DNA from 3 places in the Buttiauxella cochleicola genome. Region 2 is predicted to be linked to each of the others. Evidence: predicted binding sites of a transcription regulator. Region 2 holds the regulator's gene; each other region holds the start of a gene.
What was found. Region 2 encodes CRP, which controls carbon source genes, mostly activating them, when cyclic AMP is high. Its sites were predicted from a motif close to ATGTGANNNNNNTCACAT; they were not measured.
Positions count from the first base shown of each region.

Region 1: the regulator CRP is predicted to act here: its motif matches at 7,977-7,994, upstream of LVQ79_RS19260 (CdaR family transcriptional regulator).
Region 3: the regulator CRP is predicted to act here: its motif matches at 3,302-3,319, upstream of yrbN (protein YrbN).

Region 1 is NZ_JAJSOU010000017.1:47,376-57,777, reverse strand. Features, by position in the region: gene tsf (translation elongation factor Ts) at 1-482, opposite strand, end outside; gene rpsB (30S ribosomal protein S2) at 758-1,483, opposite strand; gene map (type I methionyl aminopeptidase) at 1,795-2,589, shown strand; gene glnD (bifunctional uridylyltransferase/uridylyl-removing protein GlnD) at 2,652-5,324, shown strand; gene dapD (2,3,4,5-tetrahydropyridine-2,6-dicarboxylate N-succinyltransferase) at 5,370-6,194, shown strand; gene LVQ79_RS19265 (DUF3461 family protein) at 6,304-6,693, shown strand; gene LVQ79_RS19260 (CdaR family transcriptional regulator) at 6,725-7,882, opposite strand; gene degP (serine endoprotease DegP) at 8,050-9,498, opposite strand; gene dgt (dGTPase) at 9,642-10,402, opposite strand, start outside.
Region 2 is NZ_JAJSOU010000002.1:41,903-52,304, forward strand. Features, by position in the region: gene LVQ79_RS02490 (hydrolase) at 1-447, shown strand, start outside; gene LVQ79_RS02495 (YheU family protein) at 449-667, shown strand; gene LVQ79_RS02500 (phosphoribulokinase) at 781-1,662, shown strand; gene LVQ79_RS02505 (OsmC family protein) at 1,682-2,086, opposite strand; gene crp (cAMP-activated global transcriptional regulator CRP) at 2,402-3,034, shown strand; gene LVQ79_RS02515 (YccS/YhfK family putative transporter) at 3,225-5,309, shown strand; gene argD (bifunctional acetylornithine/succinyldiaminopimelate transaminase) at 5,313-6,533, opposite strand; gene pabA (aminodeoxychorismate synthase component 2) at 6,631-7,194, opposite strand; gene LVQ79_RS02530 (putative adenosine monophosphate-protein transferase Fic) at 7,228-7,830, opposite strand; gene ppiA (peptidylprolyl isomerase A) at 7,940-8,512, opposite strand; gene tsgA (MFS transporter TsgA) at 8,793-9,974, shown strand; gene LVQ79_RS02545 (cytosine deaminase) at 10,053-10,402, opposite strand, start outside.
Region 3 is NZ_JAJSOU010000005.1:300,145-310,546, forward strand. Features, by position in the region: gene mtr (tryptophan permease) at 1-1,077, opposite strand, end outside; gene LVQ79_RS09205 (DEAD/DEAH family ATP-dependent RNA helicase) at 1,237-3,225, opposite strand; gene yrbN (protein YrbN) at 3,218-3,295, opposite strand; gene nlpI (lipoprotein NlpI) at 3,406-4,290, opposite strand; gene pnp (polyribonucleotide nucleotidyltransferase) at 4,408-6,537, opposite strand; gene rpsO (30S ribosomal protein S15) at 6,783-7,052, opposite strand; gene truB (tRNA pseudouridine(55) synthase TruB) at 7,206-8,150, opposite strand; gene rbfA (30S ribosome-binding factor RbfA) at 8,150-8,554, opposite strand; gene infB (translation initiation factor IF-2) at 8,623-10,402, opposite strand, start outside.

The DNA.
Region 1 (10,402 bases), on a different contig from region 2:
GCGCCTTTAGCTGCAACCACAACACCGATGCGAGCACCGTGCAGGTAGCTACCCAGAACATCACCTTCCAGAACTGCAACACGACGAATGTTGATGTTCTCACCGATTTTAGCAACCAGTGCAACACGCTCTTCTTCGAACTGTGCTTTCAGTACTTCGATGTCAGTAACTTTGCCTGCAGCAGCAGCGTCCAGCACTTTGTCAGCAAATGCCTGGAAACCACCATCTTTAGCAACGAAGTCAGTCTGGCAGTTAACTTCCAGAATCACAGCGTAGCCGTCTGCGATCTTAGTTTTGATCACGCCGTCAGCAGCTACGTTGCCTGCTTTCTTAGCCGCTTTGATCGCACCAGACTTACGCATGTTTTCGATTGCCAGCTCGATGTCGCCATTAGCTTCAGTCAGTGACTTTTTGCAATCCATCATGCCTGCGCCAGTACGTTCACGCAGTTCTTTTACCAGAGCAGCAGTAATATCAGCCATTCTAAAATCCTCGGTTATCTCGTAGAGAGAGATAAGCCCTGGTCCACGGAATAGACGAACCCTGGCTCAAAATAAAAAGGGGCCTGTACAGGCCCCCTAACCAAACTATTCAATATACCCGTTATCTTTCTAGCCGCAGGGGCGTTGGCTGCACTCACTCACCCAGTCACTTACCTAAGTAAGCTCCTGGGGATTCTTGAGCTTGCCGCCTGGCTGCAACTCGAAATCTAAAGGGTATACTTGGTTAATAAGAGCTCAAATAAGAGCGAACCTTATTATTCAGCTTCTACGAAGCTTTCTTCTGCCTGAGAAGCCAGATCCTGAGAGCGGCCTTCACGAACGGTAGCAGCTACAGCACCCAGATACAGGGTTACAGCACGGATTGCATCGTCGTTACCAGGGATAACGAAATCAACGCCATCTGGATCGGAGTTAGTATCAACGATAGAGAATACTGGGATACCCAGGTTGTTCGCTTCTTTGATTGCAATGTGTTCGTGATCAGCGTCGATTACAAACAGTGCATCCGGCAAGCCGCCCATGTCTTTGATACCACCGAGGCTGTTTTCTAACTTAATCAGCTCACGGGTACGCATCAGCGCTTCTTTCTTGGTCAGTTTGTCGAAGGTACCGTCCTGAGACTGGATTTCCAGGTCTTTCAGACGTTTGATGGACTGACGAACAGTTTTCCAGTTAGTCAGCATACCGCCCAACCAGCGATGGTTCACAAAGAACTGATCGCAGCTCAGAGCAGCTTCTTTTACTGGTTCGCTTGCAGCACGCTTAGTACCAACGAAAAGGATTTTGCCTTTACGAGAAGAAATCTTGCTCAGTTCAGCCAAAGCTTCGTTGAACATAGGTACAGTTTTTTCAAGGTTGATGATGTGAACTTTGTTACGAGCGCCGAAGATGAAAGGCTTCATTTTCGGGTTCCAGTAACGGGTTTGGTGACCGAAGTGAACACCAGCCTTGAGCATGTCGCGCATGGAAACAGTTGCCATGATTAAAACCTCTATATAAAAGTATGGGGTTAAGCCTCCACGTATCCCATATTACCGACCCCTAAGGGCACCCCGGAATATGTGTCGATACGTGTGTGTTATTTACACAAAGTGAGAGTGTTGGCTGTATCCGAAAAATCGGAATACAAGTCCGGCGCGCTTTATACCATAAAACAGACCCGGACTCCAATAGTTGTTAGTTGATAGTGCGCACACTGATTCTCGATTTGGCACCGATCGTAGGCCCTGATACCATTGCCCCACTACTGCTCAATTATTGTCGATAACGACGACACCTGCGGATCGAATTAATGGCTATCTCAATTAAAACACCTGAAGAAATCGAAAAAATGCGCGTCGCGGGCCGTCTTGCCGCTGAAGTGCTGGAAATGATTGAACCCCACGTACGACCAGGCATCAGCACTGGTGAACTGGACCGTATCTGTAGCGATTACATCATTAACCAGCAGCATGCTATTTCTGCCTGCCTGAACTACCACGGCTTCCCGAAATCCGTGTGCATTTCCATTAACGAAGTGGTCTGCCATGGTATTCCTGATGACGCTAAAATCCTGAAAGATGGAGATATCGTCAACATCGACGTAACTGTCATCAAAGATGAATACCACGGTGACACCTCGAAAATGTTCATCGTCGGCAAACCGACTATTCTGGGCGAGCGCCTGTGCCGTATTACTCAAGAAAGCCTGTATTTGTCACTGCGCATGGTAAAACCAGGCATTCGCCTACGCACTCTGGGTGCTGCAATTCAGAAGTTCGTTGAAGCTGAAGGTTTTTCTGTGGTTCGCGAATACTGTGGACACGGTATTGGCCGCGTATTCCACGAAGAACCGCAAGTGCTGCATTACGATGCTGATGATGGTGGCGTTGTGCTGCAACCGGGTATGACTTTCACTATCGAACCGATGGTGAACTCCGGCGATTACCGTATTCGCACCATGAAAGACGGTTGGACGGTGAAAACCAAAGATCGCAGCTTGTCTGCACAATACGAGCATACTATTGTGGTGACAGATAACGGCTGCGAAATTCTCACTTTACGCAAGGATGACACCATCCCCGCGGTGATTTCGCATAACGAGTGATATGCCTGGCGAAAGTCAGCAATCGAAGCCGGCTTATGCCGGCTTTTTTTATGGATGGCGACATGACACCGAGCTTACCCGAGCAGTACGCAACCACAGTGCTTCCTGAGATTTCCGGGCAACCTGAATACCCCGTCAACTGGACAGATTCAGAGCTTAATTGCGCCGAAATTAAGGCCCGCCTCGATACCTTCCAGAAATGGTTAGGAACAGCATTCGACGACGGTATTTCCGCCGAAAAACTTATCGATGCCCGCACCGAGTTTATCGACCAGTTACTGCAACGGTTGTGGGTAAACTACGGTTTTGGTGATATCGCTGAAACCGCGCTCGTCGCGGTGGGTGGTTACGGGCGCGGTGAACTTCATCCGTTATCTGACATTGATTTGCTGATACTCAGCCGTAAACGTCTGAGCGAGCCGCAATCCCAGAAAATCGGTGAACTTCTCACACTGTTGTGGGACGTAAAATTAGAAGTCGGCCACAGCGTACGCACGCTTGAAGAGTGCCTGCTTGAAGGTCTTTCTGATTTAACGGTTGCTACCAACCTGATTGAGTCGCGCTTACTAATTGGCGATGTCGCACTCTTCCTTGAACTGCAAAAACACATTTTCAGCGACGGTTTCTGGCCATCCGCCAAGTTCTTTGCCGCAAAAATTGATGAGCAAAATGTTCGTCATCAGCGTTACCACGGCACAAGTTATAACCTCGAACCAGATATCAAAAGCAGCCCCGGCGGTTTGCGTGACATCCACACGCTGCAATGGGTCGCGCGTCGCCACTTTGGCGCCACGTCCATGAGTGAAATGGTCGGCTTTGGTTTTTTAACCGAAGCGGAAAGAAATGAACTGGATGAGTGCCAACACTTGCTGTGGCGTATTCGCTTCGCTTTGCATCTCGAAGTAAATCGTTATGACAACCGTTTGTTATTCGACAGGCAGCTCAGCGTTGCTCAGCGTCTGGATTACAACGGTGAAGGCAATCAGCCGGTCGAACACATGATGAAAGATTTCTATCGTGTGACCCGTCGCGTCGGTGAGCTTAACCAAATGCTGTTGCAGCTGTTTGATGAAGCGATTCTTGCGCTAGATGCCAGCGAAAAACCGCGCCCACTGGACGATGACTTCCAGTTACGTGGCACTCTCATTGATCTGCGTGATGAAACGCTATTTATGCGTGAACCGCAGGCTATTTTGCGCATGTTTTACATGATGGTGCGTAACCGTGACATCACCGGAATTTACTCAACCACCCTACGCCATTTGCGCCATGCGCGTCGCCATTTAGTACAGCCGCTTTGCTACATTCCGGAAGCGCGCGATCTCTTCCTCACCATATTGCGCCACCCCGGCGCCGTGAGCCGCGCCTTATTGCCAATGCATCGTCACAGTGTGTTGTGGGCGTATATGCCGCAGTGGTCACATATCGTCGGGCAAATGCAATTTGACCTGTTCCATGCTTATACGGTCGATGAACACACCATTCGCGTGCTGCAAAAACTGGAAAGCTTCGCGAAAGAAGAAACTCGTCCAAAGCATCCATTATGTGTCGATCTCTGGCCGCGCCTGTCGCATCCGGAGCTGATCCTGATAGCAGCCCTGTTCCATGATATCGCCAAAGGCCGTGGCGGGGATCACTCGGTTCTCGGCGCACAGGACGTTTTAAAATTTGCTGAGCTGCATGGGCTGAACTCTCGCGAGACGCAGCTTGTCGCGTGGCTGGTGCGCCAACATTTGCTGATGTCGGTCACCGCGCAGCGCCGTGATATCCAGGACCCGGAAGTGATTAAGCAGTTTGCCGAAGAAGTGCAGACTGAAAACCGTTTGCGTTATCTGGTCTGCCTGACCGTCGCTGATATCTGTGCGACCAACGAAACTTTATGGAATAGCTGGAAACAGAGCCTGTTGCGTGAGCTCTATTTCGCTACCGAAAAACAGCTGCGCCGTGGAATGCAAAACAGCCCGGATATGCGTGAGCGTGTGCGCCACCACCAGCTTCAGGCGCTGGCATTACTGCGTATGGATAACATCAACGAAGAGGCACTGCATAATATCTGGCGTCGCTGCCGGGCGAACTATTTTGTTCGCCACACGCCAAACCAAATTGCATGGCATGCGCGCCACTTGCTCAAGCACGACCTCAGCAAACCGATGATTTTGCTGAGCCCGCAGGCAACGCGCGGTGGCACAGAGATTTTTATCTGGAGCCCTGACCGCCCTCACCTGTTCGCCGCTGTTTGTGCCGAGCTGGACAGGCGCAACCTCAGCGTTCATGACGCCCAAATATTTACTACGCGCGACGGCATGGCAATGGACACCTTTATTGTGCTCGAACCGGACGGCAGTCCGCTTTCAGCCGACAGGCATGACCTTATCCGCCACAGCATTGAACAAGCCATTACGCAGGCAAGCTGGCAAACACCTCAACCGCGCCGCCAGTCTGCCAAACTGCGTCACTTTACCGTCGATACTGAGGTGAATTTCTTGCCAACGCATACCGACCGAAGAACGTTCCTGGAGCTGATTGCTCTGGATCAGCCAGGCTTGTTGGCACGAGTGGGAGAAGTGTTTGCCGATCTCGGAATTTCGCTTTACGGGGCGAGAATTACGACAATTGGCGAGCGAGTAGAAGATTTATTTATAATAGCCACCGCCGACCGGCGTGCTCTTAATAATGAGTTGCAAGAGGAAGTACAGCAACGGTTGACAGCGGCCCTTAATCCAAACGATAAATAACAGTCTGTTAATTTCGTCACAATCAGGAAAATGTTCACAATGCCAATGCAGCAGCTACAAAACGTAATTGAAACCGCTTTCGAGCGCCGCGCCGAAATCACTCCGGCAAATGCTGATACCGTCACTCGTGAAGCGGTAAACCAGGTCATCTCCCTGCTCGACAGCGGTGCGCTGCGCGTTGCCGAAAAAATTGATGGCCAGTGGGTTACCCACCAATGGCTGAAGAAAGCCGTTCTGCTTTCTTTCCGTATCAATGACAACCAGGTTATTGATGGTGCCGAAAGCCGCTACTTCGATAAAGTGCCGATGAAATTCGCCAACTATGACGAAGCACGCTTCCAGAAAGAAGGTTTCCGCGTTGTACCACCAGCGGCAGTTCGCCAGGGCGCATACATCGCGCGTAATACCGTTCTGATGCCTTCTTACGTCAACATCGGCGCATACGTTGATGAAGGCTCAATGGTTGATACCTGGGCAACAGTCGGTTCTTGTGCGCAGATTGGTAAAAACGTTCACCTGTCTGGTGGCGTAGGCATCGGTGGCGTTCTGGAGCCATTACAGGCTAACCCAACTATCATTGAAGATAACTGCTTCATTGGCGCGCGTTCAGAAGTTGTGGAAGGCGTTATCGTTGAAGAAGGTTCTGTGATTTCCATGGGCGTTTACATTGGTCAAAGCACGCGTATTTATGACCGTGAAACCGGCGAAGTGCATTACGGCCGCGTACCAGCAGGTTCCGTGGTTGTTTCCGGCAACTTGCCATCAAAAGATGGTAAATACAGCCTGTACTGTGCAGTTATCGTGAAAAAAGTCGACGCGAAAACCCGCGGCAAAGTTGGAATCAACGAGCTGCTTCGCACTATCGACTAATAAAATGTGCAAAAGGCGGGCTTCCCCGCCTTTTTAGCATTTAGGGCTAGCGGAAAAGGATTTTTCCGTTAATTATCTTGATATTGCTGATATCGAAAAAGGTAACACTATGTACGATAACTTGAAAAGTCTGGGTATTACCAATCCTGATGAGATCGATCGTTATAGCCTCCGGCAGGAAGCCAACAACGATATCCTGAAAATCTATTTCCAGAAGGATAAAGGCGAGTTTTTCGCTAAAAGCGTGAAGTTTAAATACCCACGCCAGCGCAAAACTGTCGTTGCCGATGGCGTCGGCCAGGGTTACAAAGAAGTGCAGGAAATCAGCCCGAATCTGCGCTATGTAATTGATGAATTAGATCAACTTTGCCAGCGAGATCGCACTGAAGTGGATCTGAAACGCAAAATTCTCGACGATCTTCGCCATCTGGAATCCGTAGTTGCTCACAAGATCAGTGAAATTGAATCCGATCTTGAAAAGTTAACCCGCGGTAAATAATGCAAAAGGGCCGGAATCTCCGGCCCTTTTATTATCTTTGCTCATCCAGTTGCAACGCCACATACAGCAGCAATCTATCGTCAAAATTCCCTAAATCTAACCCTGTTAATTCCGAAATACGGTTAAGTCGGTACTCGAGCGTATTACGATGAATAAACAATGCCTTAGATGTTGCCAGCGGCTGTACGTTATGGCGGAACCACGCGCTTAACGTTCGGCGCAGTAGCCCGTTGTTATCCATTGATTTCAGGCGAGCTAAAGGTCGCGCCAGTTCATTCGCCTGCCAGCCGCCCCGCAAACTATCCAGCAGCACTGGCAACATCAAATCCTGATAAAAATAGCCCCTGCTTTCCGGCATACGCTGTTTGCCGACCATCATGGTAGTGCGAGCGGTTCGATACGAGCGCGCAATACTGCCAGGCCCGGTAAAATAGTTGCCCAGTGCGACGCGAAAGCGTAGCTGACCATTTTCTTTCATACGGTTGATTAGCTGCTCTACTCGCTTGCGATGATCTTCTGCATCCCAACGGCCAAAGGGATTTAGCGCAGGTTTCAACACCACCATTTCCGTTAACGACACAATGGCTATCAAATTATTCCGCTCAGGTGTCGTGAGTGCAGTTTGCAGCTGCTGTAACTCTTCCATAGCGCTTTCCACGCCAAGCTGCCCACTATCTACTTCCACAACGGCGACCACACGAGGTTGATTCAGATCGATACCCAAGCGTTGTGCCCATTCGCTCAACGCTGGCGTTTGTTCTTCGGCCTGAATCAAATTCATCACTAACTCCTCACGCAGACGAGTGTCTTGTGCCAGCAAGTGCATCAGACGAGATTGTTCAAGCATCATCTCCGCCGTCATACACACCAGCTCACCGTACTTACGCAGCGAACCCGGCTCCCCTGTCAGACCGATAACACCGACAATTTCACCTTCGATGCGCAGTGGCAGGTTAATCCCCTGACGCACGCCGTGCAGATGCCGGGCCACGGCATCATCAATATCAACCACACGCCCCTGAGAGAGCACCAGCAATGCACCTTCGTGCAATTCACCAATACGTTCTTTATCACCGCTACCAATGATTCGCCCACGCGCATCCATCACGTTTATGTTGGTATCAATAATGGTCATGGTACGCGCCACAATGTCCTGCGCCATTTTGGTATCAAGGTGCCAGCCTGCCATGTGTCCTCCTGAGTCGTGCTAATGGCCTAGCATAGGCGAGATGGATCGCCTCAGCATTGTGCGAATGCACAAAGCACCGATGAAGAGTATGGAGTTGTGGTAAGGCTCACAAAAAAGGGCCGCAATTTGCGGCCCTGATGGTTTAAGGATAACTTAGTGGCAATTAATTACTGCATCAACAGATAGATGGTGCTGTCGCCACGCTGAATATTAAGCGCCATTACAGACGGTTTGGTGTCCAGAATTTTGCGCAGTTCAGCGATGTTATTTACAACCTGCTGGTTAACACCAATGATGATGTCGCCTTTTTTCAGGCCAATACGTGCAGCCGGGCTATTGCCTTTTACGTTATTGACGATGACACCCTTCTCATCTTTACCGCTGCGGTTGCTCATTTCCGCACCTTCGATACCAGTGAAGATGGTGGCTGAATCAACCTGAGTCTGGCTGCTTTGTTGCAGTTCCAGGTTTACTGAAACTGGTTTGCCATCACGCAACAAGCCAAGGGTCAATTTGCTGCCGACTGGCATAGAACCCACTTCAGCGCGCAAGGCAGCGAAACTACTAATTGCTTTACCGTTCATGGAAACCACAACGTCACCGGCTTTAACGCCCGCTTTCGCAGCAGAAGAGTTCGGCATAACCTGGCTGACGAATGCACCACGTTGCGCATCAACTTTCATCGCTTTCGCTAACTCGGAGTTCAGCTCAGTCCCAAGGATACCCAGTTCGCCACGCTTAACCTGGCCGTATTGCACCATCTGCGCGGTCAGGTTTTTCACCATGTTGCTTGGGATAGCAAAACCGATACCGATGTTGCCACCGTCTGGTGCCAGAATCGCAGTGTTAATCCCGATCAGCTCACCATTAAGGTTAACCAGTGCACCACCGGAGTTACCACGGTTGATTGCCGCATCGGTCTGGATAAAGTTCTCATAGTTTTCAATGTTCAGGCCACTACGACCCAAAGCTGAAACAATACCGGAGGTCACGGTTTCGCCCAGACCATACGGGTTACCGATAGCCACGGTGTAATCGCCAACGCGCAGTGCGTCGGAGTCAGCCATTTTTATCGCGGTCAGGTTTTTCGGATCCTGAAGTTGCAACAGTGCGATATCAGAACGTGGATCTTTACCGACCACTTTTGCTTCGAACTTACGTCCATCACTCAGGGAAACCTGAATTTTTGTTGCATTATCAACAACGTGGTTGTTTGTCACCACATAGCCTTTAGCGGCGTCAATAATTACACCAGAACCCAGTGCTGCAAATTTCTGCTGCTGACCGCCGCCCTGAGGGCCCTGGTCAGCTGGTCCACCCTGGCAGAATGGAGAGCTCTGGAATGGAGAGCCTTCCTGACAGAATGGTGAATTATCACCAAAGAACTGCTGGAAGTTACGCCCCATACGCGGTGTATTAACAGTGGTGCTTCCCTCAACGTTAATACTCACTACGGAAGGCATCACTTTTTCCAGCATCGGCGCAAGGCTTGGCATAGGTTGCCCAGCGGTTGCAGGTACAGAAGAAGCGGTCTCTGCCGCAATTGCAGATACAGGACTCAGCGCCAAACCCAGGCTAAGAGCCAGCGCGCTCATTGCTAAAGTTGTTTTTTTCATCGATTTCAGTCTCAAGTTAATAAGTCACGCAAAATTGCTGTGTAGGCCCATATAGAGTGACAATTGAGGCGCTAAGTTCCGCCGATAAGTCACTGGAAAAAGTAAAAATTTATTGTCCGTCTTTACAAAACTCAATGAGAAACTTATTCCACCGCCATCAGGCGCCGATACTCATCCCAGGCGAATAAGTCCGTCATTCCACTGATATAATCCTGAATTAGACGACAGCGGTAATAATATTCCCATACCGGGAAATCACTGGCTGACGGCGTCAAATTACTGACTGCTTCAACATACGCAAGCCTATGTTTTGTCGATAATTTGTGGAACAATCGAGTTTCAATCGGTAGACGACGTAAACTTTCTTTCTCCACCAGTTCAGCAAAATCCTCAACTGATATATTGAGTAATGGACTGTAAATTTCAAGTAAGCCACTGATAACGCGATAACCTTGTAACTCAAGTTGCTCAACTTCTGGGTGACTAAATACATGTTTAAATGCAACCTGCTTATATAGCTCCAACAGGCGTGCAAAGGGGCTGTCATCTTCTAGTAGTGCGTGATTGAACTCGCCGCTAAATATATCGCTGATATTATCGATAAAACGTTGCGCGGCATAAGGCACCAACTGGTTTAGCGTGTTGACGCGCAAATACATAAAGAACTGATCTTCGGTACTGCGGCGCATCTGATTTGAACGGGATTTCTCCCAGGCCTCATCCACTACACGCTCAAAAAGATCGCCTTTGCTATGCTCGCCCCAGGCATCACATAAGTGCTGATAAAGTTGTTCAACGCTAAAAATGCGCTTCTCAACCGCATCTTCCAGATCCGCCACACAGTATGAAATATCGTCCGCAGCTTCCATTATCCATGTCAGCGGAAAACGGCTGTATTCTCCCA
Region 2 (10,402 bases):
CATATTGAAAAAGGTTTCTCCCGCGTTTATCAGCACTATCTTTTGAATCTGCTGAAGAAGAATGCCGCACGTAAGCTAAGAAGCTATCCGGGCACACTCCCGGTAGATATGCGTCAGCTTAAAGGAATGCGTCGTCTACGCGAGTTTGACGATTTGATTACTTCAAAAATTCACGGCTTTGCTGACGCTATCGATTATTACCGCCAGTGCAGCGCGATGCCGCTGCTGCCACAAATCAAAACGCCGACGCTCATCATCCATGCAAAAGATGACCCGTTTATGGATCACCATGTGATCCCCGATAAAGCTATCTTACCTGCCAATATCGAGTATCAGCTGACACGCTACGGCGGGCACGTTGGATTTGTTGGTGGCACGCTGCGTCGCCCGGAAATGTGGCTTGAGCAACGTATCCCACAGTGGCTGAATAAATTCCTGGACCAGTAATATGATGATTCCCTGGCAAGATCTTCCTCCCGAAACGCTTGATAATCTGATTGAATCCTTTGTATTACGCGAAGGCACCGATTATGGTGAACAAGAGCGTTCACTGGAGCAGAAAGTGGCCGATGTTAAGCGCCAGCTGCAAAGTGGTGAGGCTGTGCTGGTATGGTCGGAACTCCATGAAACGGTAAATATTATGGCTCGCGGGCAGTTTCGCGGCTAAGCGTTTAACTTCTATACTGCATAATAAAACCACCCTCACCCAGCTATCTCCCTGAGAGTGAGGGCCAGCCCTTACTTACACACACTTGCGATCACCCATGGAGTTGTTGCCTTATGTCAGCCAAACATCCGGTTATTGCCGTAACAGGTTCCAGCGGCGCGGGAACGACAACCACCAGCCTTGCCTTCCGTAAAATCTTCCAGCAACTCAATTTACGTGCAGCGGAAGTCGAAGGTGACAGTTTCCATCGTTTCACTCGTCCTGAAATGGATATGGCTATTCGTAAAGCACGCGACCTGGGGCGCCATATCAGCTATTTCGGCCCAGAAGCCAATGACTTTGGTTTGCTTGAACAGACGTTCATTGAATACGGTAGAACCGGGCAAGGTAAGTCACGCAAGTATCTACATACTTACGATGAAGCCGTACCCTGGAACCAAATCCCCGGAACCTTTACGCCATGGCAGCCATTGCCAGAACCCACTGATGTTTTGTTTTATGAAGGTTTGCACGGCGGTGTAGTCACGCCACAGCACGATGTGGCTAAAGCCGTCGATTTGCTGGTTGGTGTGGTACCGATTGTGAACCTGGAGTGGATACAAAAGTTAGTGCGAGATACCAGTGAGCGCGGGCATTCCCGAGAAGCGGTAATGGACTCTGTGGTTCGTTCTATGGACGACTATATCAATTACATCACACCGCAATTCTCCCGCACCCACATCAACTTCCAGCGCGTCCCAACTGTTGATACCTCTAACCCATTTGCAGCTCGCGGCATCCCGTCTCTGGATGAAAGTTTTGTGGTGATTCATTTTCGCGGGCTGGATGACATCGATTTCCCGTATTTGCTCGCCATGCTACAAGGCTCATTTATTTCGCATATCAATACATTGGTGGTGCCGGGCGGCAAGATGGGGCTGGCGATGGAATTGATTATGACACCGCTGGTTAAGCGTCTGGCAGAAGGTCGGAATATCAATAATCAGGGCGGTTGAACCCGCCCGTTTTCACTCTTTAGCCTTCAATCACTTCATAGCTATGTGTAACGTTTACCGCTTTTTCAAGCATCAGTGCAACAGAGCAGTACTTCTCAGCAGAGAGGTCTACTGCACGGGAAACTGCAGCATCTTTTAGCTCTTTGCCTGTCACGATGAAATGCAGATTGATATGCGTAAACAAACGCGGAGCCTCTTCACGGCGCTCAGAGGTTAGTTTCACTTCACAATCGGTCACGGTGTAGCGGCCTTTTTGCAAAATAGAAACTACGTCAATTGCACTGCAACCGCCAACGGACATCAGCACCATTTCCATTGGGCTTGGTGCTTTATCACCTGAATTGCCATCCATAAGGATCTGGTGCCCTGAAGCGGACTCGCCCAGGAAGGTAAACCCTTCAACCCATTTCACTCGTGCCTGCATGCTACTCACTCCTGTAGAAAAATTACCTTTCAGAGTACGCAGATTCAGCAAATCTGGCAACGGAAGGCGACATGCGTCAAGCTGAAACGAGACAACAGGAGACACTTGTCAAAAGCTATGCTAAAACAATCCAGATGCTACATCGATACATTGACGTTATGCATGTATGCAGAGGACATCACTAATTACAGGCAGCAAGAATGACTTGCATGCCATCTCCCCAAGGTGGGGAATATTCTAATTACTTGCAACGCCAGACAGGATGTTTAGCGTCCTGTCGTTGGTAGCCAGTTATAAAACAGAGGATAACCGCGCATGGTGCTTGGCAAACCGCAAACAGACCCGACTCTCGAATGGTTCTTGTCCCATTGCCACATTCATAAGTATCCATCGAAGAGCACACTCATTCACCAAGGTGAGAAGGCAGAGACGTTGTATTACATCGTCAAGGGCTCTGTGGCTGTTCTGATTAAAGATGAAGAGGGCAAGGAAATGATCCTCTCCTATCTAAATCAGGGCGATTTCATTGGTGAGTTAGGGCTGTTCGAAGAAGGTCAGGAACGTAGTGCCTGGGTTCGTGCTAAAAGTGCCTGTGAAGTGGCTGAAATTTCTTATAAAAAATTCCGCCAGCTGATCCAGGTCAATCCAGACATTCTGATGCGCCTGTCTTCACAGATGGCTAACCGTCTGCAAGTCACTTCAGAGAAAGTAGGCAACCTGGCATTCCTGGACGTTACCGGTCGCATCGCGCAGACGCTGCTGAACCTGGCTAAACAACCTGATGCAATGACTCACCCAGACGGTATGCAGATTAAAATTACCCGTCAGGAAATCGGTCAGATCGTGGGTTGCTCTCGCGAAACTGTTGGTCGTATCTTGAAAATGCTGGAAGATCAAAATCTGATCTCCGCTCACGGTAAAACGATCGTCGTATACGGCACTCGTTAATCTCCGTCTAAAAAATGGCGTGTTGCTTCATAACACGCCTTTTTTGTCTCTAAAAAACTAAATCCGAAACCCGATTAATTGAAGTTGCAGCAAGGCAGCAAGTGAGTTCATCCCGATGAGCTTACTCAAGTAAGTGATTCGGGTGAATGAACGCAGCTAACGCCGCTGCAGCTTTAAGTAAGAAGGGTTTATGTGGCGAAGACTGATCTACCATCCCGAAGTTAACTACGCACTGCGGCAGACGCTGGTGCTGTGCCTTCCGGTGGCAGTAGGTTTGCTCGTCGGCGATCTCCAGTCTGGTCTGCTTTTCTCTTTAGTCCCTGCCTGTTGCAACATTGCCGGTCTTGATACTCCGCACAAACGTTTCTTCAAACGCCTGATCGTCGGTGGCTGTCTGTTTGCTGCCAGCAGTTTGATCATGCAGCTTTTGCTGCTTTACACCACTGTGCCACTGCCCGTCATTCTTGTTGTGATGGCGCTCTTGCTGGGTGTCACGGCAGAAATCAGTTCCCTGCACGCTCGTCTGCTTCCCGCATCACTCATTGCTGCCATATTTACGCTCAGCATGGCCGGGAATATGCCGATCTGGAAACCGATGCTGCTGTATGTCTCCGGTACGATTTGGTACGGCGTATTTAACTGGTTTTGGTTCTGGATGTGGCGCGAGCAGCCACTGCGGGAATCATTGAGTCTGCTCTATCGGCAGTTGGCAGATTACTGTGAAGCAAAATACGGCATGCTGACTCAACATACCGATCCGGAAAAAGCGCTCCCACCGCTGCTGGCTCGTCAGCAAAAAGCGGTGGATCTCATTACCCAGTGCTACCAACAGCTTCATATGCTGGCGGCAAACCAGCAAAACGGCTACAAGCGTTTGCTGCGTGCATTCCAGGTAGCATTGGATTTGCAAGAGCACATCTCGGTAAGCCTTCACCAACCAGCTGAAGTTCAGAAGCTCGTCGAGCAAAGCCATGCAGAAGCAGTTATTCGCTGGAATGCACAGACCATCGCGGCGCGGTTACGTGTACTGGCTGACGACATTCTTTACCATCGTTATCCACAGCGTTTTACGATGGAAAAACAGATCGATGCCCTTGAGAAAATCGCCCGTCAAAATCCAGATAACCCGGTTGGGCAATTTTGCCATTACCACTTCAGCCGTGTCGCTCGCGTGCTACGCACCCAACGCCCACTGTATGTCCGTGATTTAATGGAAGACCGGCAACGCCGTTTACCGTTGTGGGCGGCATTGAAAAGTTATTTATCATTGAAGTCAGCGGCGCTTCGCAACGCAGCAAGATTGGGTGTGATGCTCACGATAGCCAGTCTGCTGGGTGCATTTTTACATCTGCCCAAGCCCTACTGGATTTTAATGACGGTAATGTTCGTGACGCAAAACGGCTACGGTGCCACACGAGTTCGTATTCTCCACCGTTCGGCTGGCACCATTGCAGGCCTTGCCATCGCAGGTATTGCGCTTCACTTCCACTTCCCGCAAAGCATTGCTCTGGGCGCGATGCTGGTCATTACGTTGGTGAGCTATCTGTTTATTCGCAAAAGCTACGGCTGGGCGACGATAGGCTTTACGGTGACCGCCGTTTATACCCTGCAATTGATAACATTAAGTGCCGAGCAGTACATCGTCCCTCGCCTGATAGATACCTTGCTAGGCTGCTTGATAGCCTTTGGCGGCATGGTGTGGCTGTGGCCACAATGGCAGAGTGGCTTGTTACGCCAGAATGCCCACGATGCGCTGGAAAGAGATCAAAATGCAATTCGCCTGATTCTAAGTAATGACCCCGAACCAACGCCGCTCGCTTATGAACGTATGAAGGTTAACCAGGCACATAACGCCCTGTTTAACTCCCTGAACCAGGCGATGCAGGAACCTGGGTTTAACTCGCATTATCTGGCGGATATGAAATTGTGGGTGACGCACAGTCAGTTTATCGTCGAGCACATCAATGCGATGACGACTCTCGCCCGCGAGCATAATATGCTGACGCCGGATCTCGCCCAGCGTTATCTGCAGTCGTGCGAAATCGCGCTACAACGATGCCAACAGCGGCTTCAGTATGATGGGCCGGGGGAAACCAATGACGCGAATATTCTCGACCCGCTGGAAGGGCTTCCAAACGGGCCATTAAGTACGATGGAACAACATTTACAGCGGATACTGGGCCATCTGAGCACCATGCATACCATATCTTCGGTTGCCTGGCGTCAACGGCCACATCATGGCATCTGGCTAAGCCGCCTACGACGGCCAGGCTAAGTATTACGCTTTAATCACCTTCGCAACTGCTTTAGCGAAACGCTTCATACCTTCTTCAATATCGGTATCTTCAACAATCAACGCAGGTGCGAAACGCATTACGTCAGGCCCGGCATTCAGCACCATCACACCCTCTTCCGCTGCCGCGTAAAGGAACTCACGTGCGCGGCCTTTGTATTGCGGTTTGAGCTCAGCACCGATCAATAACCCCATCCCACGGATATCGCTAAACAGATCAAACTGCTCATCGATCTGTTGTAAATGGCTGACGAACTGTTGCCGCTTCGCCGTCACACCACTGAGCACTTCAGGTGTGTTGATGATATCAAACGCCGCGCCCGCGACCGCGCAGGCCAGAGGGTTACCGCCGTAAGTTGAACCGTGTGTACCGACATGAAACGCCGATGCAATTTCCTGAGTCGTCAGCATCACGCTGACCGGGAAGCCACCGCCGAGTGCTTTTGCGCTGGTCAAAATATCTGGCGTCACGCCGTAGTGCATATAGGCAAACAGCTCACCGATACGCCCCATGCCACACTGCACTTCATCAAATACCAACAAAGCTTTGTGCTCATCACACAGTTCGCGCAAGCCTTGCAAGAACTCTGGTGTTGCCGCCGTAACGCCGCCCTCACCCTGAATCGGCTCAACCACGACCGCGCAGGTATGGTCGTCCATCACGGCTTTTACCGCGTGCAAATCATTAAATGGCACATGAATGATGTCAGCTGGTTTCGGGCCAAAACCATCGGAATACTTAGGTTGCCCACCAACTGAAACAGTAAACAGAGAGCGACCATGGAAGGCGTTATGGAAAGCGATAATCTTGGTTTTATACGGGCTATGGCGCGTGGAAGCGTAGTAGCGGGCCAGTTTAAAGGCTGTTTCATTCGCTTCGGTGCCGGAATTCATAAACAGCACGCGTTCAGCAAAAGTGGCGTCAATCAGCTTGCGGCCAAGGCGTAGAGCGGGTTCATTGGTGAAAACGTTGCTGGTATGCCATAACGTTTCGCCCTGAGTTTTTAGCGCTTCAACTAAAGCTGGATGGCAGTGACCTAGCGCAGTAACAGCAATCCCACCTGCGAAATCCACATATTCTTTCCCTTGTTGATCCCATACGCGGCTACCTTTACCTTTTACCGGGATAAACTCTGCCGGTGCATAAATCGGCAAAATAACTTCATCGAAAGTTGCGCGGGTAATTGCTGATTGTTCAGTTGCCATTTATTGCCCATCCCCTTTTTACGCGTGAAAGCTTCATGAGAAAATGAAAATATAATCATGAAATATGCATAAAAAATCATTAACTGGCAATAAAAAATCAACGTTTAAGGAAATTGGCTAACAGCTGGTGTCCCTGCTCGCTGAGAATGCTTTCTGGGTGAAACTGCACACCTTCCAGGTCAAGTTCGCGATGGCGAATGCCCATAATTTCCTGCTTATCCGTCCAGGCGGTCACTTCAAAACAGTCGGGTAAGGTGGCGGGGTCGATCACTAAGGAGTGATAACGCGTTACGGTTAAAGGGTTGTTCAGGCTGTGGAAAACACCGTGATTGCTATGCGAGATAACCGAGGTTTTACCGTGCATCACTTTTTGCGCGCGAACAATAGTCGCGCCGAATGCCTGCGCAATCGCCTGGTGTCCAAGGCAAACGCCGAGAATCGGCAACTGCCCGGCGAAATGCGTAATCGCCGCAAGAGAAATTCCTGCTTCGGTGGGCGTGCAAGGGCCAGGAGAGATGACCAGTTTTTCTGGTGCCAGGGCAGTGATATCAGAAAGAGTCAGCTCATCGTTACGTTTCACCACCACTTCTGCGCCTAATTCACAAAAGTATTGATAAAGGTTCCAGGTAAATGAGTCGTAATTGTCGATAAGCAGTAGCATCGCGGCTCCAGGGTAAATAAGAACCGCGCTATTCTATTCGCTTTCGCGCGCTTCACTCACGACTTTAGTGAAAATCTCGATGAGCAGTGTCAAATCACCCAACGCCCCGGTTTGATTCGCCGTTGCCCATGCTTCAGGCGATACGTCTTTCCAATCGAGGATGTAACCGGCATGAATCGCTAACTGCTCGAAGAACACACGCTGCGCCCGACCACTGCCAACAAAGAACGGATGAAGGACGTTAATTTCACAATAGTAATGTGACAGGCGCAGAACGAACTCAGTTCTGGAAAGTCCGACGAGATAATGCTCGTCCTCCATTTCTTGCATCAGATCGTTGCCTTCATTTTCGATGTACTCGAAATGACAGAACTGTATCTCCCCTTTGGAAATATCAACATCTCGTAGCTCGCCTGCCCAGTCGAAAACATCCTGAAAAAGCTGCTGATGGATGGCACACAACCAGGGTAAGCCGCGATGCAACGGGCCAAGTTCAATCGTATCTACACGCTGCGCGATAATCTCATCTTGCGCATGAGGCTCAAGGATATCCAGCCGGCTGCTGGCATGAAATGAACGGCTGCGCAATTGCTGCCAAAGGCGGGATTTTTGTTTGTCGGTCAGTTTCTTTGCCATGATGCCTCCCTAAATGACGACCCGTTGTTGCCACAAGTATAAGCAGCAATCGGTGGAAGTGCAGGAAGCGGTAGATTGCGCGAGTACGGAATACTCGCGCAGGAATTTTTTACGGCAGGACTTTAGCGGAGAGGATAACTACAGGTTTTGACGGAACATTTTGGTATGGGCCGACATCATGAGTCTGGACCTGGGAGATCTTATCGGCAACGTCCATCCCTTTCACAACTTTACCAAATACTGCATAACCGAAGTCGCGCTGGCCGTGATCGAGGAAGGCGTTATCTGCCACATTGAGGAAGAACTGGCTGGTCGCGCTGTCTTTATCGGCAGTACGCGCCATGGAAATAGTACCGCGAGTGTTACGCAAGCCGTTATCGGCTTCATTTTTAATCGGTGGGTTAGGCTGCTTCTGATTCATATCTGCAGTGAAGCCGCCGCCCTGAAGCATGAAGCCCGGGATCACGCGATGGAAAATGGTGTTGTTGTAGAAACCGCTGTTAACGTAATCCACAAAGTTTTTCACAGAGACTGGGGCTTTCTGGCTATTTAACTCAAGCTCAATTTCACCCGCTGATGTGGTCAACAGGACATGTGGGTCACCTTTAGCAGCAAGTGCCGCAGGAGAGAGAGCGGTTAGAGCAAACACAGTTGCTACAGCCGCCAGAGTCGATTTGAGCATGAATAATTCCTTACGAATGCAGTGAATGAGGCAAGTTGCTAGATTGTAAAGACGCACTCAAGTATGCGCCAGCCATTTACGGTTTTTTACTTTCACACAAATCAATAAGTTAAATGAATCAATAATCAAATAACACGATTAATCGTGACGCTGGTCACCTTAAATACAAGTCGTTGCAGCAAATGAATTATAAATTGTATGAATGAGTCACGTTTTTGACTAAAATCCATTCTTCTCGAGTGCTGTCAAAGCACTTTACATTTCTATTCACAGGCTTGTCATGACTAACAGCAACCGCATTAAGCTCACATGGATCAGCTTCTTCTCCTACGCACTCACTGGTGCGTTGGTAATCGTCACCGGGATGGTGATGGGCAATATCGCCGAATACTTCCACGTCCCCGTTTCCAGCATGAGTAACACCTTTACTTTCCTGAACGCCGGCATTTTGATTTCTATCTTCCTTAATGCCTGGTTAATGGAAATCGTACCGCTCAAAACTCAACTGCGTTTTGGTTTCATCCTGATGGTGCTGGCCGTTGCCGGACTTATCTTTGGCGATAACCTGACTATCTTCTCAGTCGCGATGTTTGTACTCGGGCTGGTCAGCGGTATCACGATGTCCATTGGTACGTTCCTGATTACGCACATGTATGAAGGCCGTGAGCGTGGTTCACGCCTACTGTTTACCGACTCCTTCTTCAGTATGGCAGGGATGATCTTCCCAATGGTGGCCGCGATTCTGCTGGCTCGTAGCATCAACTGGTATTGGGTTTATGTCTGCATCGGTCTGGTTTATGTCGCTATCTTCATCCTGACCATCGGTTGTGACTTCCCGGCATTGGGTAAACACGCACCGCAACCGGAAAAAGTCGCCGAGAAAGAAAAATGGGGTGTGGGCGTACTGTTCCTGTCCATCGCAGCTTTGTGCTACATCCTCGGCCAACTGGGCTTTATCTCCTGGGTTCCGGAATATGCCAAAAGCCTGGGTATGAACCTGAATGACGCAGGCCAACTGGTCAGCGATTTCTGGATGTCTTACATGTTCGGGATGTGGGCGTTCAGCTTTATTCTGCGTTTCTTCGATTTGCAACGTATTCTGACTGTTCTGGCGGGTGCGGCGACTGTTCTGATGTACCTGTTTAACAAAAGCGAACCGGCACATCTGGCATGGTTTATTTTGGCGCTTGGCTTCTTCTCCAGTGCGATTTACACCTCTGTAATCACCCTGGGTTCATTGCAGACCAAAATCGCTTCGCCAAAACTGGTTAACTTCGTACTGACCTGCGGCACCATCGGCACCATGCTAACCTTCGTGGTCACTGGCCCGATTGTGGCTCACAGCGGCCCGCACGCGGCTCTGCAAACTTCAAACGCCTTGTACGCAGTGGTATTTATCATGTGCCTGATTCTCGGCCTGGTAACGAAACACCGCCAGCATAACGCTGCTGCTGCGCACTAAAAGCGTCGGCTTACGCTACGTTTATCCGCCCTACGCGGTTTTGTAGGGTGGATAAGCTCAAGCGTCATCCACTACTTCTCACCCACGAAACGTTATCTCTTCAGCTCCATCCAGCATCACCCAGGTTTGTGACAACTGCGTGGTCGCAATCACCTTCCCAGCGCGAATAGACCAACGCACCGGCACCTGACGGCGCACAGCATCAAAGCCATTTTCTGCCGGAAGAATAATCAGGTTCGCCGCATTCCCCTCAGCAATACCGTAATCTTTCACGCCAAAAGTGCGCGCGCTGTTATCGGTAATCAGCTTCAAACCTTCATCAATTTGCTGGTAACCCATCATCTGACAGACATGCAGCCCCATATGCAGCACCTGCAACATATTGGCTGTTCCGAGCGGATACCACGGGTCAAACACATCGTCATGAC
Region 3 (10,402 bases), on a different contig from region 2:
CGCCCAGATAGTCGCCGCCAGCCCCGCAAATCCAATCGCGTAGATAAATCCGTCAGGCCAGATAACACCCCCTAACATTGGCGGGATGAAAGTCACTAACGCGGTTTTCAAGCGACCAACTGGTGAGTCATCAAATTTAAACAGATCGGCCAGATAATCGAATAAGCCCAGGGTCACGCCCAAAAAGGAACTCGCAACGGCGAAATTAGAGAACACGATCAGCAGCAACTCCAACGCACGGCTATTCAACACACCGCTCAACGCGCCTACCAGCACATCAATATTTCCGCCTTTGTCGGCAATGGCAATAAAATCACTGCGCGGAATATTTCCCATACTGCCCACCAACCAAATGATGTACAGCACTAACGCCATTAACGTCCCCCAGACAAGGCAACGCTTAATGGTCTGTGGATCTTTGCCGTAATACTTCATCAGGCTCGGCACATTACCGTGGTAGCCAAACGATGCCAGACAGAAAGGTAGCGTCATGAATAAATACGGCAGATAACTTGGATTAATCGCTTTGCTATCCAGAAGCGTTGCAGGTTCGACATGCCACATCAGGCCGCCAAACGTCATAAAGAAGGTGAGGATTTTTGCGCCGAGCACAATCGTCGTCATGCGGCTCACTGCACGGGTGCTGAGCCAAACAATAAAAGCGACGATAAAGGCAAAAATTAACCCGGCAAATCGCGCAGGGAAATCGACAGACATTTTACCGAGCGTGTGGTGAATCACCGAACCACTTGCCGAAATGTAGGCGTAGGTAAGGATGTACAGAACAAATGCAATGGAAAGGCCATTGATCAGATTCCAACCTTTACCCAGCAAATCTTTGGTGACGGTATCAAAGCTTGAGCCAACGCGGTAATTGAGGTTGGCTTCCAGAATCATCAATCCGGAGTGCAGCATACAAAACCAGGTCACTAATAACGCTGCAATAGACCAGAAGAACCACGCGCCAGACATCACCACCGGCAGAGAGAACATTCCTGCACCAATAATAGTGCCGCCAATAATCATTACCCCACCGAAAATAGACGGCGAAGCGTGGGTGGTTGCAAAAGTTGCCATACGAATTCCTGAGACAATGAACGACTGTCGAAGCGACAGGCTTACTGCGCTACATTGTACCAGTACATGAGTACAATTTGGATAAAAAAAATCCCGGTTGCATTAACCAGGATTTTTATCACTGCCTGCTGATTAACAGCAGGCATAAACTTCTGTCAATTAAGCTTCAGTTGTACGACGACGAGTTGGAGCTGCGCCATCTTCACGACGTGGGCCACGACCGCCTTCACGACGTTCGCCGCTGAAGCTACGTGGTGCACCAGCACCTGCAGGGCCATCACGACGTGGACCGCGACCGCCTTCACGACGCTCACCACCACCACCGAAGCTACGGCCTGCGCCTGCACCAGCACCGCCGCCACGACGTTCGCCGCCACGGTCAGTACGAGGTTGTGCATCACCCATCAACTGCATATTCATTGGTTTGTTCAGAATACGAGTACGGGTAAAGTGCTGCAGGATTTCGCCCGGCATGCCTTTTGGCAGTTCGATAGTAGAGTGAGTTCCGAACAGCTTGATGTTACCGATGTAACGGCTGCTGATATCACCTTCGTTAGCGATAGCGCCAACGATATGACGAACTTCAACACCATCATCACGGCCAACTTCAATGCGGTACAGTTCCATATCGCCAACATCACGACGTTCGCGACGTGGTGCATCGCCATCACGCTGTGGACGATCTGAACGCTCTGGACGGTCACCGCGTGGTGCACGATCCGGACGATCGCCACGTGGAGCACGGTCTGAACGTTCGAAACGCTCATCACGCTCACGGAATTCACGCTTAGGACGCATTGGTGCATCTGGTGGCAGGATCAGAGGACGTTCGCCCTGTGCCATTTTCAGCAGTGCTGCAGCCAGTGTTTCCATATCCAGCTCTTCATCAGCCACAGGCTGAATTTTTGCCAGCAGACCACGGTACAGATCCAGATCGCTGCTTTCCAGCTGCTGCTGAACTTTAGCTGCGAACTTGGCCAGACGGCGCTCGCTCAGCAGTTCACGGTTTGGCAGCTCTACTTCAGGAATAGTCAGCTTCATGGTGCGTTCGATGTTGCGCAGCAGACGACGCTCACGGTTCTCAACGAACAGCAGAGCACGGCCAGCACGACCCGCACGACCGGTACGACCGATACGGTGAACGTAAGATTCTGAGTCCATCGGGATGTCGTAGTTAACAACCAGGCTGATACGCTCAACGTCCAGGCCACGAGCCGCAACGTCGGTTGCAATCAGGATATCCAGACGACCGTCTTTCAGACGTTCCAGAGTTTGCTCACGCAGCGCCTGGTTCATGTCACCGTTCAGTGCAGCACTGTTGTAGCCGCTCTGTTCCAGCGCTTCTGCCACTTCCAGAGTTGCGTTTTTGGTACGTACGAAAATGATCGCCGCATCAAAATCTTCAGACTCAAGGAAACGAACCAGTGCTTCGTTCTTACGCATACCGTGCACAGTCCAGTAGCTCTGGCTGATGTCCGGGCGAGTAGTAACGCTAGATTGAATGCGAACTTCCTGCGGATCTTTCATGAAACGACGGGTAATACGACGAATCGCTTCTGGCATAGTTGCAGAGAACAGAGCGGTCTGATGACCTTCTGGAATCTGAGCCATGATGGTTTCAACGTCTTCGATGAAGCCCATACGCAACATTTCATCAGCTTCATCCAGTACCAGACCTTTCAGGCTGGACAGGTTCAGCGTACCGCGTTTTAAGTGGTCAAGCAGACGACCTGGGGTACCAACAACAATTTGTGGTCCCTGACGCAGGGCGCGCAGCTGCACGTCATAACGCTGGCCACCGTAAAGGGCTACAACGTTTACGCCGTGCATATGTTTAGAGAAATCCGTCATGGCTTCAGCAACCTGAACCGCCAGTTCGCGGGTCGGTGCCAGCACCAGGATTTGTGGTGCTTTCAGCTCTGGATCAAGGTTGTGCAGCAGCGGTAAAGAGAACGCTGCAGTTTTGCCGCTACCCGTCTGGGCCATACCCAGTACATCGCGGCCAGCCAGCAGTTGTGGGATACACTCTGCCTGGATTGGAGATGGTTTTTCGTAACCCAGATCGTTCAGGGCTTTAAGGATGGAGTCGTTAAGACCCAGATCAGAAAAAGTAGTTTCGATAGTAGTAGTCTCGATGTTGTCAGTCATGTAGTACACGTGCCTCGTAGATGGCGGCCAGTCTACATAACTCATCGTGAAATTGACCTGCAATTTTCATTGAAAAGTGTGAACCGGCTCAAATTTGGTTGATTAACGAACAAAAACGCCCTCACCCGTTAAGGTGATGACTTTAATAAAAAAGTTTATGGGCTGATCGATGTTCGTCAGCTATTGCTGGTCCGATTCTGCCAGGTCATCTTGCTCCTGGCCCAAGAGCGCTAATTCCAACAATGCATAACGATGCTCAACGTAGTTGTGTACGTTGTTAGCGACCGCTAACTTGAACAGTGCCGTGGCGCTGTCCTTTTCCCCCAGACTTAGGTAGTACTTACCTAAATAGAAGTTGGTTTCACTGAGATGCTCAGCGAGCGAGGTGTTATCCGTTGCGTCCGCCTCGAGGCGTTCCATTAACGTTTTTTCGTTAATGTTCCCCAGGTAGAACTCGACAATGTTCCATCCCCATTGCTCTTTGTCCGATTTATCGAGGCGCTGTTGTAACGCCACTTTAGCCTGCTTTGCATCTAAATTGCTTTCAGCAATGTAGAGCCACAGACTACGGAAAGGATCATTGGGATCGTCTTGATAAAACGCTAGCAGATCATCTTGCGCTAAACGATAACGACCACCGTAGTAGAGGGCGATACCGCGATTTAAATGCGCATAGTTGTAAGTTGGATCAAGCTCAAGTACAGAATCAAACGCTTCATAGGCAGCATCAAAATTGCCTGCCTGCGTTAAATATATACCTAAGTAATTGAATACTTCAGGCATATCGGGGCGGATTGCCAACGCTTGTGAAAAATCATTTCGCGCCAGAGCCCGCAAGCCGAGGCTATCATACAACACTCCGCGCTCATATAAAAGCTGCGCGCGCTCATCATCGGTTAAAGCCCGGCTGGCAAGTATCTGTTCCATGCGTGCAAGAATGACTTCTTGCTGCAAAGTCGGCTGCAATGGCACCGCCAGGACTTCACGTTCACGCCAGGAGGAGTTGCTGCATCCTGCCAGCGCGAGAGCTGTCGCAACGAAACACCAGCGCAAAAAAGGCTTCATTTCCCACTCCCGAAGACAACATATGGATGACGTCCTGTCCGCCGGCTCTAAAACGAGACTCCCTGCCCCGTAATAAATAGCTCTCCATGTCGCCATGGAGAGCTTAATCGGTATCGCTTACTCAGCTTCTGGTGCAGCTGGTGCTGCGTTTTCCGCTGGAGACTGCTCAGTTGCTTCTTTGATGCTCAGACGAACACGGCCCTGGCGGTCAACTTCCAGTACTTTAACTGGAACTTCTTGACCCATCTGCAGGTAGTCAGTCACTTTCTCTACGCGCTTGTCAGCGATTTGAGAAATGTGCACCAGACCTTCTTTGCCGCCGCCGATAGCAACGAATGCACCGAAATCTACGATACGAGTAACTTTACCCTGGTAGATACGGCCTACTTCGATTTCAGCAGTGATCTCTTCGATACGACGAATAGCAAACTTCGCTTTCTCGCCATCGGTCGCCGCGATTTTCACGGTGCCGTCATCTTCGATTTCGATAGTTGTACCGGTTTCTTCGGTCAGCGCACGAATCACGGAACCACCCTTACCAATCACGTCTTTGATCTTGTCTGGGTTGATTTTGATTGTGTGAATACGTGGAGCGAACTGAGAGATATCGCCACGCGGAGCGTTGATAGCCTGTTCCATCACGCCAAGGATATGCAGACGCGCACCTTTAGCCTGGTTCAGAGCCACCTGCATGATTTCGCGAGTGATACCTTCGATTTTGATATCCATCTGCAGTGCAGAGATACCTTCACGGCTACCAGCAACTTTAAAGTCCATGTCGCCCAGGTGATCTTCGTCACCAAGGATGTCAGACAGAACAACAAAGTTCTCGCCTTCTTTAACCAGACCCATCGCAATACCGGCTACAGCGGCTTTGATTGGCACGCCTGCATCCATCAGTGCCAGAGAAGCACCACATACGGAAGCCATGGAAGAAGAACCGTTAGATTCAGTGATTTCAGACACTACACGTACGGTGTACGGGAAGCGGTCAGCTTCTGGCATAACAGCCAGTACGCCACGCTTAGCCAGACGACCATGACCAATCTCACGACGCTTAGGAGAACCGACCATGCCGGTTTCGCCTACGGAGTACGGAGGGAAGTTGTAGTGGAACAGGAAGTTGTCGGTACGTTCGCCCATCAACTCATCCAGGTTCTGTGCGTCACGTGCGGTACCCAGAGTTGCTGTAACCAGCGCCTGAGTTTCACCACGGGTGAACAGTGCAGAACCGTGAGTACGTGGCAGAACGCCAGTACGCACATCCAGACCACGGATCATGTCTTTTTCGCGACCATCGATACGCAGTTCACCAGCCAAAATACGGCTACGAACAACATTTTTCTCGATAGCATGCAGGATGTCGCTGATTTCGCCAGCATCAATTGAATCGTCTTCAGCTGACAGTGCAGCGATAACGTCAGATTTGATGATGTCGACTTGTGCGTAACGCTCTTGCTTATCAGTAATACGGTAAGCATCGCTCAGACGGGATTCAGCAAGTGCAGCAACGCGCGCATTCAGCGCTTCGTTAGCGGCTTCTGGCTGCCAGTCCCAACGTGGTTTGCCAGCTTCAGCAACCAGAGAGTTGATGTTCTGAATAACAACTTGCTGTTGTTCGTGGCCAAATACTACCGCGCCCAGCATCTGGTCTTCGCTCAGCAGTTCAGCTTCGGATTCAACCATCAGCACAGCACCTTCGGTACCGGCAACAACCAGATCCAGCTTGCTGGTTTTCAGTTCGTCAGCAGTTGGGTTCAGAACATACTGGTCATTGATATAACCAACACGTGCAGAGCCAATTGGGCCGTTGAATGGAATACCAGACAGGCTCAGAGCGGCAGATGCACCGATCATTGCAACGATGTCTGGGTGAACTTGTGGGTTCACGGAAACAACAGTCGCGATAACCTGAACTTCGTTCACGAAACCTTCCGGGAACAGCGGACGCACTGGACGGTCAATCAGACGCGCGATCAGTGTTTCGCCTTCGCTTGGACGGCCTTCACGACGGAAGAAGCTACCTGGGATGCGACCAGCAGCGTAAGTACGCTCCTGATAGTTAACAGTCAGAGGGAAGAAGTCCTGGCCTGCTTTCGCTTTTTTCTGACCGACTACGGTCACGAATACAGCGGTGTCGTCCATGCTTACCATTACTGCTGCGGTAGCCTGGCGAGCCATCATACCGGTCTCTATTGTGACCGTATGCTGACCGTATTGAAATTTACGGACAATCGGAGTTAGCAAAATAATATCCTTAATAATCTTTGGTAGCAGGTGATTGCACTTGCTCCGTTTAACCCGATCTCTATCGCATCCTCGCGACTAATGACAACCCTAACCCGCCTATGCGGATAAAGCCTCTCATTAGCCGCGCGAACCTCTGCAACAAAGATCACACACTGCAACAATACATTAGTTTCCATAGAATTGCTGCCATCTGGTTGAAAAAAGGGGCCCTAAAAGGCCCCTTTTTCTGAAACTCGCAAGACTTAGCGACGCAGACCCAGACGCTCGATCAGGCTGGTGTAACGTGCTACATCTTTACGCTTCAGGTAGTCGAGCAGTTTACGACGCTGAGAAACCATACGCAGCAGACCACGACGGCTGTGGTGATCTTTTTTGTGCTCAGAGAAGTGACCCTGCAGGTGGTTGATCTGAGCAGTCAGCAGTGCAACCTGAACTTCGGTAGAACCGCTGTCGTTAGAACCACGACCGAACTCGGAAACGATTTTTGCTTTAGCTTCAACGCTTAGAGACATTTTAAACTCCAAAATTATAGATAAAAAGATAGAGTGCCGATCTCTAATTCAGCAACTCCAGTGCACTTTCACAACAATGTTAAACAAAGGTATGAAAGTTAAGCCGCGCCATTTTACCTGTAGCCACCTCTTATCGCAAGGCAACTCCAGGTGTCAGAGCGGATACTCAACAACCAAACGACGAGGCGCTACGCGTCCATCATCATCAATTTCGGCCATGCCGATAAATTTGCCTTCATCACCTTCGGTGACGCGGACTAGCCCTTCTACTGGGCTACCTGCCACTTGCACCGGCTGCCCATTCTTGAAGTAACCCGCAACAGCAGGTAATAAATTCACGATTGGGAAGTCTGAAGCCGGACTATCCATTGGCATCAATAATGGATCTAACAGCACCAATGGCTCAATTTCTTGCGCTTGTGCTTGCTCAACCAATGCATGCAATTGCTCAAGCGTTACCATGCGTTCGACAGGATACTTGCTCACTGCAAGGCGACGCAGGAAAGTCACATGAGCACCACAACCGAGTTTTTCACCTAAATCATCAGTGATAGTTCGGATGTATGTTCCCTTAGAACAGTGAATTTCCAACTCAAGTTCATTGCCTTCATGGCGAATAAACAGAAGTTCGTAAACCGTGATAGACCGCGCTTCACGCGGCACTTCGATACCCTGGCGCGCATACTCATAAAGTGGCTTGCCTTGATATTTCAGTGCGGAGTACATCGATGGAACTTGCTGCGTTTCACCACGAAAGCTATCTAACGCTTGCGCCAACTCTTGCTCGGTAAAGGTTACCGGACGCTCCTGAACGATTGTGCCATCAGCATCAGAAGTATCAGTGCGCTGCCCAAGGCGGGCAATAACACGGTAACGCTTATCGGAGTCGAGCAGATAACGCGAGAACTTTGTCGCTTCACCGAGGCAAATCGGCAGCATGCCAGTTGCAAGTGGGTCAAGCGCTCCGGTATGCCCGGCACGGTTAGCGTTATAAATACGCTTCACTTTCTGCAATGCATCGTTCGAAGATAAACCCTGAGGTTTATCTAACAACAGTACTCCGTGGATATCACGACCACGACGACGAGGACGACTCATTAATCCTCCTTGCTGTCATCCGTATCGTTTACACGGCGCTCATCATCGTTTCTGATGACGTTAGATACCAGATTCGACATGCGCATACCTTCAACCAACGAGTTATCGTAGAAGAAAGTCAGTTCAGGCACGATACGCAGGCGCATTGCTTTGCCCAGCAAAGAACGAATGTAGCCAGAAGCATCCTGTAAAACCTTGATGCCTTCTTTCACTGCTTGTTCGTCTTTATCGTTCAGGAAGGTTACAAACACTTTGGCATAAGCCAGATCGCGTGACACTTCGACACCAGAAACGGTGGTCATCATGCCCAGACGCGGGTCTTTAATTTCGCGCTGCAGGATGATTGCGATCTCTTTCTGCAATTCCTGGGAAACACGCTGTGGGCGACCAAATTCTTTCGCCATAATAAATTCTCCATAAAATCAGGGGGCGCTCGGCCCCCTAAAGATATTAGCTATGTACCCGGCTGATATCAGGCGATGGTACGTTGGATTTCGATGATTTCGAATACTTCGATCACATCACCAACACGCACATCGTTGTAGTTCTTCACGCCGATACCACATTCCATACCATTACGAACTTCGTTAGCGTCATCTTTGAAGCGGCGCAGGGATTCCAGCTCGCCTTCATAGATAACAACGTTGTCGCGCAGAACACGGATTGGGTTGTGACGTTTGACCACACCTTCGGTAACCATACAACCTGCGATTGCGCCAAATTTCGGTGATTTGAACACGTCGCGAACTTCGGCCAGGCCGAGGATCTGTTGTTTCAGTTCCGGAGACAGCATGCCGCTCATTGCTGCTTTAACTTCGTCAATCAAATGGTAGATGACGGAGTAGTAACGCAGATCCAGGCTTTCTGACTCGATAACGCGGCGTGCAGATGCATCAGCACGAACGTTGAAGCCAACCAGAATAGCGTTAGAAGCTGCAGCAAGCGTTGCGTCAGTCTCAGTGATACCACCAACACCGGAACCGATGATTTTAACTTTAACTTCATCAGTAGACAGTTTCAGCAGGGAATCGCTGATCGCTTCAACAGAACCCTGAACGTCCGCTTTCAGCACAACGTTAACTTCAGACACTTCGCCTTCGGTCATGTTGGCGAACATGTTTTCCAGTTTAGATTTCTGCTGGCGAGCCAGTTTAACTTCGCGGAATTTACCCTGACGATACAGAGCAACTTCACGAGCTTTTTTCTCGTCACGAACAACTGTTACTTCATCACCCGCTGCCGGAACACCAGACAGACCAAGGATTTCAACAGGAATAGACGGACCCGCTTCAGTAACTTCACGCCCCATTTCGTCACGCATTGCACGAACACGGCCATATTCGAAGCCACAAAGAACGATGTCGCCTTTGTTCAGCGAACCTTCACGAACCAGAACAGTTGCTACCGGGCCACGACCTTTATCCAGGAAGGATTCGATAACTACACCGCTCGCCATACCATCACGCATTGCTTTCAGTTCGAGAACTTCAGCTTGCAGCAGGATTGCGTTCAGAAGTTCGTCAATACCAGTACCTGCTTTAGCAGATACGTGGATGAACTGGCTTTCACCGCCCCACTCTTCTGGCATGATGCCGTACTGAGACAGTTCCTGCTTAACGCGGTCTGGATCAGCTTCTGGCTTATCGATTTTGTTCACCGCAACGACTACCGGCACCTGCGCCGCTTTCGCGTGCTGGATAGCTTCGATAGTTTGTGGCATTACGCCATCGTCTGCAGCAACAACCAGAACAACGATATCCGTCGCCTGAGCACCACGAGCACGCATAGAAGTAAACGCTGCGTGTCCCGGGGTATCCAGGAAGGTAACCATACCGTTGTCAGTTTCTACGTGGTATGCACCGATGTGCTGGGTAATACCACCCGCTTCGCCAGACGCTACTTTAGTAGAACGAATGTAGTCGAGCAGGGAAGTTTTACCGTGGTCAACGTGACCCATGATGGTAACAACTGGAGCACGTGACTCAGCAACTGCGTCAGTGTCACGGTCGCTCATCAGCGCTTCTTCCAGCTCGTTTTCACGACGCAGGATAACTTTGTGGCCCATCTCTTCGGCAACCAGCTGTGCGGTTTCCTGGTCGATGACCTGGTTAATGGTCGCCATAGCACCCAGTTTCATCATCGCTTTGATGACCTGAGAGCCTTTAACAGCCATTTTGTTAGCCAGTTCTGCAACAGTCACTGTTTCGCCGATAACGACGTCACGGTTAACTGCCTGCGCAGGCTTGTTGAAG